One region of the Fictibacillus sp. 5RED26 genome, then DNA from elsewhere that is predicted to be linked to it. Evidence: a T-box and tRNA genes for the amino acid it is inferred to sense, from the RefSeq annotation. Region 1 holds a T-box; the other holds one or more tRNA genes.
What was found. A T-box is a leader RNA that pairs with one kind of tRNA and senses whether it is charged. The one in region 1 lies ahead of trpS (tryptophan--tRNA ligase), so its partner is inferred to be a tRNA-Trp.
Positions count from the first base shown of each region.

Region 1 (7,298 bases):
AGGAGCCGTAACACCTCTTGGAAACAGCGTAGAAGAAACATGGAAAAAGATTGTTGAAGGTCAAAGTGGTGTAGGTCCACTTACAAGAAGAGATAAAGAAAAGTTTCCGGTTAAAGTTGCTGCAGAAGCAACAGAATTTAATCCGGAAGATTTTATGGATAAAAGAGAAGCACGCCGTATGGATCGTTTTACGCAGTTTGCGGTAGCAGCATCTATTATGGCTGTTAAAGATGCGAATTTAGATATCACGGAAGAAATTGCACCTCGCGTAGGAGTATGGATTGGTTCTGGTATTGGTGGAATGGATACTCATGAAGAACAATTCCGTATATTTGAAGCGAAAGGTGTAAGACGCGTTAGTCCATTTTTCGTACCGATGATGATTCCGGATATGGCATCTGGTCAAGTTTCAATTACAATTGGTGCTAAAGGTATGAACTCATGTACCGTAACGGCTTGTGCATCAGGAGCAAACTCAATCGGAGATGCATTCAAAGTGATCCAGCGCGGAGATGCAGATGTAATGGTTACAGGTGGAACAGAAGCACCGATCACAGACATGGCACTAGCAGGATTCTGCCAAGCAGGAGCACTATCAACGAATCCAGATCCAAAAACAGCTAGCCGTCCGTTCGATAAAGACAGAACTGGATTTATCATCGGTGAAGGAGCTGGGATTCTAGTTCTAGAAGAATACGAATTTGCGAAAAAACGCGGAGCTAAAATTTACGCAGAAATCGTAGGGTACGGAGCTACAGGTGATGCTTATCATATCACTCAACCTGCTCCAGGCGGTGAAGGCGGAGCACGTGCCATGAGACAAGCTGTTGAAGATAGCGGTCTAGCTCCAGAAGAAATCTCTTACATTAACGCGCATGGTACAAGTACGGATTACAACGATAAGTTTGAAACAGCTGCCATTAAAGCTGTGTTTAATGAGCATGCTTATAAGATTCCGGTCAGCTCTACAAAATCAATGACAGGCCACTTATTAGGAGCTGCAGGTGGAATTGAAGCAATCTTCTCTGTAAAAGCGATTCAGGAAAGTATTCTTCCTCCAACAATTAACTATGAAACACCAGATGAAGAGTGCGATCTAGATTATGTTCCAAATACGGCAAGACAGGCAGAAGTGAAAGCTGTTCTTAGTAACTCACTAGGTTTCGGTGGACATAATGCATCATTAGTCTTTAAAAAAATAGAAGAATAATTCGTTGTCAAACCCCGTTTTCTTTTGAAAGCGGGGTTTTGCATACTTCGAGTTAATTACCTTTATTTAGAATAAAAAGGACAACCTCTGACTATACTGATTTTAAATACAAATCGGCAAAGAAGTGAGGGGTACAGATGTTATATTTACGTGATGTTTGGGTCAACTGGTTTGAAGGAGAAGAGAACGGCTATAACGTTTGTGAGTTTCATGAATGGAGAAAAGACGACTATATTGAATTATTGGATCAAGTACCCATTATTAAAATAGAATCCACACTCTTTCATTATATCGAGAATGATTTGAATGATCTGCCGGATTCCCTACTTGAAGAGGTGCACCAGAAAGCTTACGTTAGAAAGAACAACCAAAGGGTGCAACTCGAACATTGCTTTATCATCACGGATGAAAAGAAATCTCTCATCATAGATACGATGGGTTATAGAATACCAATCCGTAAGAGCAGACTCATACCAAGACAAGAACAGCTAGTATTTGAGATGGCAGAGCAGACGGAGACAAACGTCTATACGTTCAGTGAAAAGCAGTTAAGTAAGGAATATCACATCCTATCTCCGAATCCAGACAGCATGCGAGGGTTAACTCGCAAAGAGAGACAGTTGAAGCAACTCTTATTCATGGCTTTAGATCAGCTTCATTCAACAAAAAATGTTGCTGAGATGAGATATTGGTGTACAGAGTGGATGCCAGAGCAATATGGAAGAATTCAGCGGATGGATTTTGACGAAGCATGGGATGCGTTATACTGTGAATTAAAAAGCGGATGGTCCAAACAACATGTGGATATGTGTGAGAGGCTAGTAAAAGGACAACCGTATTTTGAAAAGATCTGGGAGCTTGAGAACGGTACACAAGTGAACTAGGTATCGTTTCTAAAATAAGAAAAACCAGCAGTTGATCAAAGAATCAGTTCTGCTGGTTTTTTTGTGTGTTCAATTTTTTATAGAGTTCGAAAAATCGATAAAATTAAACACGTTTACGAGCTAATCCCATTGCTCGCTCCGCTTTGTTCAACGTTTTATTCGCCACACGATTTGCTTTTTCTGCACCAGAATCAAGAATGTCATCTAACTCAGTTGATGCTAAATATTCTTTATAACGGTCCTGGATAGGTTTAAGAGCATGAATGACAGCTTCTGCCACACCTTGTTTAAAGTCACCATACCCTTTGCCCTCATACTTTTCTACGAGCGATTTGATGCTTTCTCCTGATAACTGTGAATAGATCGTTAATAGGTTTGAAATGCCTGGCTTATTTTCTTTGTCATAAGCAACTACACCTTCTGAGTCAGTAGTAGCACGCTTAATCTTCTTTAAGATTACAGATTCGTCATCAAGCATAGAGATAAATGAATTTTGATTAGGATCAGACTTGCTCATCTTTTTCTCAGGATCCACAAGTGACATGATTCTTGCACCTTCCGAAGCAATACGAGGCTCTGGAACCACAAAGACTTCACGATACTTCTTATTAAAGCGTTCAGCGATATCTCGAGTTAACTCAAGATGCTGCTTTTGATCATCTCCAACTGGAACGATACTCGTGTTATAAAGAAGGATATCTGCTGCCATAAGAGGTGGATAGGTTAGTAACCCAGCAGATACAGCTTCTTTTCCAGTTGATTTATCTTTGAACTGTGTCATGCGCTCTAATTCACCAATATACGTAACACATTGCATCATCCATCCCATCTTCGTATGAGCTGGAACTTCAGATTGAATGAATATTGTCGATTTTTCAGGATTGATACCTGCTGCTAAATACAAAGCAGCTAAATTTCTGCTGTTTTTTTTCAATTCAACAGGATCTTGTGCCACCGTAATGGCGTGCTGATTAACAACGCAGAAATAACATTCGTGTTCATTTTGAAGTTCAACAAAATGCCTCATCGCTCCAATGTAGTTACCGATCGTTAAATTTCCGCTCGGCTGAATGCCTGAGAAGATTACAGACATGATTCATCTCTCCTTTGTTTTTAAAAATCAATATAAAAAGGCCCACTCGTCGCCTCATGCAAGGGACGAATGGACCGCGGTGCCACCCTTATAATTTTCATACATACCGAAAATCACTTTGACACGTACAGGTAAAGTACCGATACGCTGTCCATTATATCGTGCGGACATCTACACGCCTGAGCCTACTAGTAAGGTTCGGTCAGAATGCTCAAAAGCCCATTCCATCATGATTCACTACCTGTTCTCACCAACCACAGGCTCTCTGAGAGCTTCACATCATGTACTCTTCTTTCTCATCGCATATAACATTTATTTTTTGTAGTATACACAAATTATAGAAGATATGCAACGGCAATCGTGATGAAAGATAAAAGAAGGCCACTGAATAAAAACGACTTCATATATGAGACATTTATTCGTTCTGATACTTGAAAGTTTGTCTTAAATGAAACCACATCATCGATCTCTGGATGTCTTGATAATGATCGAGCTACTTTTTTAAAGCTGTACGTTATAAAATCAAAGAATCCCCCTTTTGCTACGTATAAAGCAATGCCAATAAGCGCAATCGACAATGAAAAATAAAATAAAGTATTTATATATTTTTCAAGGGTAAAAGGTCCGGAAGATATCAAACTAACACCAAATGCTATCACAATAGGGAACGCTGATATAATCAGGATTCTCTTAAAAAGTAAGTTCATCTTATGAAGCCTCCATCTAGTAATAATTACACCATAAACATAAAGAAATGTAACATATTTTTTGAATTATACCGTCAGACTTTACTCCTATTGTAACAAATGAAATATAAAAATGACGAATTATCTTACAAAGTGAAGCATGTCTTATCCTCACAAAAAATCGAGAATGTAATATTCATGCTAGTTTACACATAATTTTGGTAAAATTTGTAGAATTATCAGAAAATAAACCCTGTTCAGTAATAGGTAAATATACCTATTTTTTGTTAAGGAAAAGTAAATATAATAGGCTTTTTGTAAAACTCTTAAAAAAAATAAATGCACAATTGTTTGAAAACTTGTATAATCGAACTTGTAGATGAAAATGTCTGATAATTCTTGATGCTTTTATCTGCTAACAATTTAACAGGATAAAAAGGGGAGGTCGACTCATGAAGAAGTCAAAATGGTCATTGCTTCTTACATTAGTACTTGTACTAAGCATGTTCTTAGCTGCATGTAGTGGCGGAGACAAAGACAAGGCAAGCGATTCTAAAGGCGGCGAAGGCGAGAAAGCAACTGAAAAGCCAAATGAGCCACAAGTACTTAATCTTGTTGATTCAACGGAGATTCCATCAATGGATTCTTCACAAGCGACAGATGCAGTTTCATTTGAAGTAATGAACAACGTGTTCGAAGGATTATATCGTCTTGATAAAGACAATCAACCAACTGAAGGTGTTGCTGAAAGCCACGAAGTAAACGAAGATGGCACAGTTTACACGTTCAAATTAAATCCAGACGCTAAATGGAGCGATGGTTCTCAAGTAGTAGCGAAAGATTTCGTTTACGCTTGGCAAAAAGCATTACACCCAGATACTCTTTCTGAGTATGCTTACATCATGGGACCTGTTAAGAACGCAAACGCGATCCAAACTGATGGTGACCCATTATACGGTAAAGTAGAAGAGTTAGGTGTTAAAGCAGTTGATGAAACGACTCTTGAAGTAACTCTTGAAGCTCCAGCTCCTTATTTCCTAGGACTAACTGGATTTGCAACGTTCTACCCGCAAAAAGAAGAATATGTTAAATCTCAAGGTGATAAGTTCTCCCTTGAAGCTAACACAATGATCTACAATGGTCCTTTCGTTCTTTCTGAGTGGAAGCATAACGAAGGATGGCAAATGAAGAAGAACGATCAATATTGGGACAAAGACACTGTGAAGCTTGACGAAGTTAACGTAAAAATCGTTAAAGACGTAGCTACAGGTGTTAACTTATATGAAACAGGTCAAGTCGATACGGTTGGATTAAACTCTGAGTTTGTTGATCAGTTCCAAGGTAACGAAGATCTTTACACTCGTGGAGAAGCAACTGTGTTCTTCCTACGTATCAACCAAAAAAGAGAAGAACTTAAAAACGTAAATATCCGTAAGGCAATTGATATGGCTTACGATAAAAAAGCCCTAGTTGATGTATTACTTAACAACGGATCTACTCCAGCTTACTACTTAGTACCTGGTGAGTTCACGTTCAGCCCTGAAGGTAACGAAGATTTCCGTAAAACGAACGGAGACTTTGGTAAATTTGATCCTGAAGAAGCGAAAAAGCTTTGGGAAAAAGGACTTAAAGAAATTGGTAAGAAAGAAGTTGCTATTGAGTTCTTGAACTACGATTCTGATGGTGCTAAGAAAGACGGAGAATACATTAAGAACCAATTAGAAAAGAACCTACCTGGTTTGAAAGTTTCTATTAAAGCTCAACCGTTCAAGCAAAAACTTGAGCTAGAGTCTAAAGGTGAGTATGACATTTCTTATGCTGGTTGGGGTCCTGACTATCAAGATCCAATGACATTCATCGACATGTTCGTAACTGGTGGAGCTCATAACCAAATGGAATATTCTAACCCTAAGTATGACGAGCTAGTTAATAACGCGAAGAAAGAAACTGACGTTAACAAGCGTTGGGATATGATGCTTGAAGCAGAAAAAGTACTTTTTGAAGATCAAGCAATCTCTCCAATTTACCAAAGAGGTGTAACTGGACTTCGTAAACCTTATGTAAAAGGTGTAGTTAACCACTTATTTGGTGCAGATGTTTCTTACAAGTGGATCTATATCGATGGTAAACAGTAATAATTGTGCTATTGAAAAATAGTAAATAGTTTTTCTCAGGAGAGTACATGTGTTCCTGACATGTACTCTCTTTTTTGCCATGAAAAGGGCAGTTGGGAATTTTTATAATGTAAAAAGAAATCAGAAAATGTCGAAAAAAGAATATTTTCTATTGATATAAAATATTTTGTCCCTTAAGATAGATATTACAGAAAGATTTCAAAATATTAAGGCTTGAAACATTTGGGGGAGGTGTTTGTAATGTTGCGCTATATTACACAGCGAATTCTATATATGCTTTTAACTTTGCTGATCATTGCAACGATTACATTCTTTTTAATGAAGCTGTTACCGGGTTCTCCATTTAACAATCAAGATAAGTTAACGGAAACTCAAAGGTACGCATTAAATGAAAAATACGGGTTAAATGACCCGGTGCCTGTTCAGTACATCAACTATATTACGAAATTGGCACAGGGTGATTTAGGATATACGTTTCAGTTTGATGGACGTACCGTCAATTCATTGATTGTCAATGGTATGGGACCATCAGCTACTGTTGGTTTTGAAGCGTTATTGTTCGGGACTATTGTCGGACTGTTGCTGGGTATTTTGGCTGCGTTAAGGCATAATACATTCTTGGATTACGGGGCTATGGTTATAGCTGTATTCGGAATAGCAATACCATCGTTTGTATTTGCAGGACTTTTGCAATACTACGTAGGTGTTAAACTTGGATGGCTTCCAGTTGCATTCTGGAACGGTCCGGAATACCACATCATGCCAGCATTCTCTTTATCCGTTGGAGTTATTGCTACAGTAGCTCGTTTCATGCGTACTGAAATGCTAGAGATACTAGGAACAGATTACATCCTTATGGCACGTTCAAAAGGAGTAAGCAAATCCGCTGTAATATTTAAACACTCAGTAAGAAATAGTTTAATACCTATCGTAACAATTCTCGGGCCAATGGCAATCGGTCTAATTACAGGATCTTTAGTAATTGAAAATATTTTTGCGATACCTGGTATTGGAGAACAGTTTGTTAAAGCTATTACGGTAAATGATTACCCAGTAATTATGGGTACTACTATTTTTTATAGTTTCTTAATCGTTTCCATTATTTTAATTGTAGATATCTTATACGGCATCATTGATCCACGTATTCGTGTAGCAGGAGGTAAATCATAATGAGTATGTCAGAACGCAAACTAACACCAGATTTATTCCGCCCAGCGAATCTTAATTCAGACAAAGCAGAAGAAATTTCTAAACCAAGCTTAAGCTTTTGGCAAGATGCCTTTAGACGTC
Region 1 covers NZ_JACZDU010000001.1:866,218-873,515, forward strand. The annotation lists gene fabF (beta-ketoacyl-ACP synthase II) at 1-1,210, shown strand, start outside; gene IHV10_RS04570 (YjbA family protein) at 1,348-2,094, shown strand; gene trpS (tryptophan--tRNA ligase) at 2,198-3,187, opposite strand; T-box leader at 3,246-3,496, opposite strand; gene IHV10_RS04580 (DUF3899 domain-containing protein) at 3,523-3,894, opposite strand; gene IHV10_RS04585 (peptide ABC transporter substrate-binding protein) at 4,326-6,008, shown strand; gene opp3b (oligopeptide ABC transporter permease) at 6,249-7,178, shown strand; gene opp3C (oligopeptide ABC transporter permease) at 7,178-7,298, shown strand, end outside.

Region 2 (7,298 bases), 870 kb from region 1:
AAGCTTTGTTGTAACCTATTGCGTGCGATGAAAAAGCGGTAATTGCTACTAAAACCAGCGCCATTAAGCTAAAGTAGACCCACTTCTTCTTAAGCATCGATAATTCCCACTTCATAAAATCTCCCCCTTTTGATGAGATATGTATGGCTTTGGAACTATTTTATTTTCTTAAAAAAACAATATGCTTTTTCATAAAAATAAAAACCCCTTAAAAAAGGGGAATATTATCCTATCTATAAATATCGAAATAATACAAGTATAGAAAATACAAAAAGGATAATCATGACCACTAACAAGCGAAAAGATTCAAAAAGCCTAATCATCAGCCCATTAATCATATGCATGTAGTGAAAAATATCAGCCGTAATAAAGAGGATTGAAACGAAGGAGACGGTAATTAAAATCAGGCAGACTGTGGCACGCCGGTCTCTATACATCAGAGAAATAACCTCCTTTACACCTACATATTCAGTGTACAAGAAGAAGATTCAAAAAAAAGTTCCCGGCAAAGCGTGCCAGGAACTTTTTATTACACTATGAAATGATTATCAGCCAGCTAAATCTAGATTTTTCGGTTGGTTTTTTGTTTTTGAAAACATATAGACTGCGATCGACAATAAACTAAAACTTAATAGATAGATGAACAACACACCCACATTTGAAAAAGCAGAACTTGTGCTATCTAATGAGATCAATGCTTTAAACCCTGCTATTGAATACGTGAACGGCAAGAATTCACTTAATGCACGCAGGTTCTCTGGCAGCATATCGATCGGCAAGTTAGCACCCGTCGTTGAAAGCTGTAAGATCACTAAAGCGAACGCAATAAAACGTCCGATGTTTCCTAACGACGCAAACAATAAGACAATTCCTGTGAATACTAAACTTACAAAAACCGCAAAAGTTATAAAGCCCAGTGGGTTTCCAGTCTTCACATTTAAGACAAGTAAAACGACTGTCGAAAGAAGTAATGCCTGTACAACAGCAATTGCACCTAGGTTCATTAATTTAGCACCAAACCAAGAGAATGCTGAAATTCCTTCAGGCTTCTTAAAGTTGATGAACATAGACATGATTAAGATGCCCACAAACAACGCTAATGAAAGAACATAAGGAGCTGTTGAATCACGATAGAGTGGATATTTATTAACCGTTTCACTCTTCAATTCAACAGGAGAAGAAAACATGCTCAAGTTCTTATCATTTGCCGCTTTAATCGCTCCTGTTTTTTCGGCACCATCCTTAAGGCCAGATGATAGCTCGTTACTTCCATCATTTAATTTCCCTGCACCATCATTTAATTTTGTAACACCTTCCGTTAAGTCGCCCCAGCCTTTTTCAACTGTTGCATTTCCATCACTAACTTGTGACATACCAGCGTTAATCTTTGTTGCACCGGATGTCAGATCACGCCAACCTTTTTCAACAGAAGAGTTACCAGCGGATACTTGAGTTGCACCATCATTAAGCTGTGATGCTCCATTCGTAAGAGATGTCCAACCTGTGTTGACCGATTGGTTTCCTGCTGCAATCTGCGAAGTTCCTGCGTGCAGCTCTCCTACCTTACCTACCATCGTGTTCCAGCCACTCTCGATAGACGCTGTCCCTTGTTGAAGCAGAGGCACCTTTTGACTTAATGTCACAACCCCGTTATCCACTGACGTTTGGCCGGCCACTAGCTGATTTACCCCATCAGCCACAGACATTGGATTAGGTTCAGCATTTGTCGTGAAGGCTCCTGCTATTTTTGCAGCTCCTTGACTTAGCACCTGGAGTTTTTGTGCTTTTGCAGGATCAGTGGCAGCTGCCGTAATAGCCTGGCTCTTACCATAGATCGTCATGAAAGCTGAATCATTTGCAAGTTCAGGGTGTTGCTCTAAGTATGCCTTTAGATCACTTGATAATCCTTGCAGCCCCGCACCTAGCTTTGCAGATTCATCTGCCACTTGAGCCACACCTTGTGAGATCTGTTGTGTTCCGGGAGCGATTTCATTCTTTATCGCTGTTTGAACACCTTTTAGCCCTGTTAAGATTCCAGTGGTTCCTGCTTTTAGTTGCGGTATGCTGTCTCCAAGTTGTCGCGCACCTGCCGCTAAGTCTTCAACTCCTGATTGTTTATCTTTTAAATTTTGTAATAAAAGTCCTGTTCCTTCATTTGCTGCAGCTGAACCTGCCGCGAGCTTCGAAATATCACCCGACTTAGATTGAAGGGACGAAAGCAGTTCTTTCGTACCAGCACTTAGTTGCGATGAACCGTTAGCTAGTTTACTAATATCCGGCTGTTTCGCTGAAAGAGAACTTGCCATTTGTCCGACACCATTTTGAAGTTCTTTTGCTCCACTTGCTAGCTTTGAAATGTCAGCAGCTTTATTTGTAAGCGATTGCAAAAGTGTGTTTGTTCCATCACGAAGATCTGTCATCCCTGTATTTAATTTTGCAGATCCATCTGCAGCTGATTGAAATCCTTCAGATACATCACCGAGACTGGCAAACATATTGTTCGCATACTTCTCTGTAATTTTATCCCCTAGTTTTTCTCTTAGCTTTTCAGTAGCACTTCTTGTCACTTGTGCTGCCATGAAGTTTAACCCTTCGTTTTGGATATACGTAAGTTGAAGCTTTTCTGGATTATCGCTTAAAACGGTTGTTACTCTTTGTGAGAAATCCTCAGGAATCTCGATAACCATATAATATTCCAGACTATCAAGGCCTTCTTTAGCCTCCTCAGCACTTACAAATTCCCACCCGAGATCTTTTCCTTTCTTTAAGTCTGCTACTAGATCCTTCCCTACATTGATCGGTTCATCGTCCGATAATGCACCCTTGTCCTTGTTGACTACCGCAACAGGCAAGTTCGACAAGTTGTCATACGGTCCCCATTTTGGTGATAGAAGTATACCACCATAGACGACCGGTACAAGCAACGCGGCAATGACTGAGATCAGCAGACCCTTTTTACCTGCCAACTTCGCCATTTCTGCCATAAACAAACGAAAAGCGTTCATCCCTTTACCCCCGTTCTCCCCAAAAATAAATACATTCTGTAAAAATGAACAGGTATTCACTTCTACTAGAATGTATTATTCGAAAGAGACAAGAATAAATCCTTCTTATTTATCAGAAAATTGTAAAATATTAAATAATAATAAGGTAGTAAGTCCTGTTATAATGTAAGATTAGATAAAAAAATGTATATTAAGTGTGAATCAACGGCTCTAATAGTCCCATATCTAAACAGGCGCTGATTGATAATTTCTTTTCTTTGGATTGAAAGGTTAACGTCACGAATTCTTCACTGAGCTCAGTTATTTCTCCAGGTCCAAATACACGGTGAGTAATGGTGAGACCAACTTGTAATTCTTCCTTCTTTTTAATACTATTCGGATTGTAAGGAACTCCATTTATCTTTTTCACTTGCTTTTTTATGGGTTCAGATTTCATCAATCTTGTCGGATCTAATATGTTTTTTACATCCGTAACAAACACAGACTCTTCAACTTTTTTCCCATCTCGATATGGATACGTAACTAAGGTTAATTGTTTCTTGGCACGAGTCATCCCTACGTAAAATAACCGAGCTGCTTCTTCTAACAATAGATGGTCCGTGCGATCTTCTTTAGATGGTATGATTCCATCCACTACATCAATCATATACACTTTCTCAAATTCGAGCCCTTTAGCACTATGAAAAGTAGAAAGTGTTATGGCTTCATGTCCCTTCTTCTTTTTTGCTGTCTTCAAAACAACTTCGAGGTGTTTTAAGCGTTCAGCAAAATCCTGAAGGCTCTCAAGATCTGTTGCAATTTCTTCTAGTGTGTTTAAGATGCCCACTAAATAATCCATTCGAAAGCCAAGGCTCTTACTGATCTTTTCAATTGCCTTATCGTAACCTAAACCATCTCTGATCACCCGTATAGCTCCAAGAGGCTTCATATCTTTCATTTCTTTAAACGTTTCTTTACTTGTCTTCAGAAGTTTAACTTGATACTCCTGCAATTTCACATGATTTAGCAGATTATCAAATACAGAATCGTTATTGTTCAATTGCTTTAAAGCTAGCATCTGTTGCTTGGTTATATAACCATTAAACTTCAAATGAATTTTTTCTAAAATGTCTGGCCGCTTATCGGTAAAGGCCATACGCATAAAATTCAATATATCTTGAACCACCCAATGTGAAAAGAAACGATTATCGGCATCTTTCATATAAAAAGGAATTCCTGCACGATCAAAATCATTCATCAAACCAATGGATGACGAATTATTTCGATATAAGATGGCGATTTCTTTTAGATGAACATCGTCATTAAGTTCCTGGACCAAGTATTTTGATTGTTCCTTAAAATTCACGAGATGTTTCACTTCAATCGGTTGCTGCGAAGGATTTTGAGTGAACATATTTTTTTCATATCTATTTTTATTTCTTTTAATGAACGAATTAGCAACGTTAACGATATCCTCAGATGAGCGATAGTTCTGCTCCATAAACAAAATAGAAGCATCACTGTACTTTTCCTTAAATTTAAGTAAATAGGAAGGCTCAGCACCTCTCCAGCTATAGATGGATTGGTCATCATCGGCCACAACACATAAATTTCTATGAGTAGAAACCATTTTTTCTATAATGGAATGCTGCACAAGCGACGTATCCTGACTTTCATCCGTTAAGAAATAGTCATATCGGTTTTGATAGTGACTTAGCAACTTCTTATCCTTTTCTAATATGTCGTTACTCATCGTGAGCATATCATCAAAGTCTAACAATACATGATGCGGATCAGAACGCTTGAGTTCTTCATATTGTTTAAATATCTCTTCAGCCTGCGATACATCACAAGAAACCTCTGACCACCGTTCGATAGGTATCACCTTATTTTTAATGTAACTGATATAGGTAGTCAGGTCATCCATTTGATCCTCGGTTATGTTCTCCCCTACAACAGACTTAAATAAATGCCTCAGCATAAGTTTTTTGTTGTATTGAAAGTTTCCTCCCGATCCTGCTTTTTCATCTGAATCGTGATCACCCTCTATAATTGTAAAAGGGATACCCAACTTTCTATAATGATTCCTGACTACCTCAAAAGCAAAGCTATGAATGGTCGAAAAGTCCACAGAAGGAAGATCAGGATAAAATTTTGCGAAACGCTCTTTCATATCATTGGCTGACGCCTTACTGAACGTAACAGCCTTTATACGAGAAGGATGAATTCCTTTTTCCATAATTAAATAACCGATTCTCATAATGACTGTGGTTGTTTTTCCAGAACCAGGTGAAGCAAGTAATAGAAGGGGTCCTTCTGTCTTCATAACAGCATTCTTTTGAACATCATTTAAAATAATGCCTTGATCATTTTTCATTTTATTGAAGAAATCTCTCATTGATCAGTACCCTTTCGTAACTTGAATATATTCATCGTTAATTGAAGTATAAAGTTTAAAAGCAAATAAAAAAACTCCCCACAAAGGTGAGAAGTCTTAAGTTTAAATGTTAAGTTAAGTAAAATGGTACCGGTGGTCGGGGTCGAACCGACACTCCAGAAGGAACACGATTTTGAGTCGTGCGCGTCTGCCAATTCCGCCACACCGGCATTTGAATCTTTTTGAATTGGAATTATGGAGGCGGCACCCGGATTCGAACCGGGGGATAAGGGTTTTGCAGACCCGTGCCTTACCACTTGGCTATGCCGCCAGAAAACAAAAATGGAGCGGAAGACGGGATTCGAACCCGCGACCCCAACCTTGGCAAGGTTGTATTCTACCACTGAACTACTTCCGCAAACATTTAATTAACTTATAATATGTTGTTAAAATCATCTTATGTTATAAAAATAAAAATGGCTGGGCTAGCTGGATTCGAACCAACGCATGTCGCAGTCAAAGTGCGATGCCTTACCGCTTGGCTATAGCCCAAAATTTAAATGGGGCGGACGAGGGGAATCGAACCCCCGAATGTCGGAACCACAATCCGATGCGTTAACCACTTCGCCACGACCGCCACAGTATTAAAATTGGCAGGGGCAGTAGGAATCGAACCCACACCAAAGGTTTTGGAGACCTTCGTTCTACCTTTAAACTATGCCCCTATATAAGGAATAAAAGATGGTGGAGGGGGACGGATTCGAACCGCCGAACCCGGAGGGAGCGGATTTACAGTCCGCCGCGTTTAGCCACTTCGCTACCCCTCCACGAATGAAGACAGGTTTTATTATAAAACATAATCACCCTGTTTTTCAATAAGTTTTTTGTTCCAATTCAGGAAGAAAAAACTGGTGCCGGCTAGAGGACTTGAACCCCCAACCTACTGATTACAAGTCAGTTGCTCTACCAATTGAGCTAAACCGGCAAAAAAAAATGGTGGCTCGAGACGGAATCGAACCGCCGACACGAGGATTTTCAGTCCTCTGCTCTACCGACTGAGCTATCGAGCCAAGAAAAAATTCTTGGTGTTGTAAAGCCACCGTTTAAATAAAAATGGCGGACCCGACCGGGGTCGAACCGGCGATCTCCTGCGTGACAGGCAGGCATGTTAACCACTACACCACGAGTCCATTACATGAAATAAAATTGGTTGCACCTTATGGGCGCTACTGATATTTCATGGTCAAGAAGTAATCTCGACTTTGATCATGAAATAAAATTGGTTGCGGGGACAGGATTTGAACCTGCGACCTTCGGGTTATGAGCCCGACGAGCTACCAGACTGCTCCACCCCGCGATGATATTAAATATGATATAAAAGTTTATGGTGGAGGATGACGGGTTCGAACCGCCGACCCCCTGCTTGTAAGGCAGGTGCTCTCCCAGCTGAGCTAATCCTCCATATTTAAAATCGTTATGTATAAGTGGTGACCCGTACGGGATTCGAACCCGTGTTACCGCCGTGAAAGGGCGGTGTCTTAACCGCTTGACCAACGGGCCAGATTTTTGAGCTAGAGAGTATGTATCTGGCGGAGAGCAAGGGATTCGAACCCTTGATACGGGGTTGACCGTATACACGATTTCCAATCGTGCTCCTTCGACCTCTCGGACAGCTCTCCAATATGGCTCCACAGGTAGGACTCGAACCTACGACCGATCGGTTAACAGCCGATAGCTCTACCACTGAGCTACTGTGGAATATGTATTGGCTCAGCGACGTCCTACTCTAACAGGGGGAAACCCCCAACTACCATCGGCGCTAAAGAGCTTAACTTCCGTGTTCGGTATGGGAACGGGTGTGACCTCTTTGCCATCATCACTGAACCAAATTATATTGAGAGATGTTCTCTCAAAACTAGATACGACGTTTCCAAACG
Region 2 covers NZ_JACZDU010000001.1:7-7,304, reverse strand. The annotation lists gene IHV10_RS00095 (coiled-coil domain-containing protein) at 1-115, opposite strand, end outside; gene IHV10_RS00090 (YhgE/Pip family protein) at 549-3,005, opposite strand; gene IHV10_RS00085 (ATP-dependent helicase) at 3,196-5,382, opposite strand; tRNA gene IHV10_RS00080 (tRNA-Leu) at 5,507-5,591, opposite strand; tRNA gene IHV10_RS00075 (tRNA-Cys) at 5,618-5,692, opposite strand; tRNA gene IHV10_RS00070 (tRNA-Gly) at 5,705-5,779, opposite strand; tRNA gene IHV10_RS00065 (tRNA-Gln) at 5,839-5,913, opposite strand; tRNA gene IHV10_RS00060 (tRNA-His) at 5,923-5,998, opposite strand; tRNA gene IHV10_RS00055 (tRNA-Trp) at 6,013-6,086, opposite strand; tRNA gene IHV10_RS00050 (tRNA-Tyr) at 6,104-6,188, opposite strand; tRNA gene IHV10_RS00045 (tRNA-Thr) at 6,271-6,346, opposite strand; tRNA gene IHV10_RS00040 (tRNA-Phe) at 6,356-6,431, opposite strand; tRNA gene IHV10_RS00035 (tRNA-Asp) at 6,476-6,551, opposite strand; tRNA gene IHV10_RS00030 (tRNA-Met) at 6,642-6,718, opposite strand; tRNA gene IHV10_RS00025 (tRNA-Val) at 6,747-6,822, opposite strand; tRNA gene IHV10_RS00020 (tRNA-Glu) at 6,847-6,921, opposite strand; tRNA gene IHV10_RS00015 (tRNA-Ser) at 6,949-7,040, opposite strand; tRNA gene IHV10_RS00010 (tRNA-Asn) at 7,045-7,119, opposite strand; rRNA gene rrf (5S ribosomal RNA) at 7,130-7,245, opposite strand.
Region 2: it encodes a tRNA-Trp, which carries the amino acid that the T-box ahead of trpS (tryptophan--tRNA ligase) is inferred to sense. The anticodon was not compared.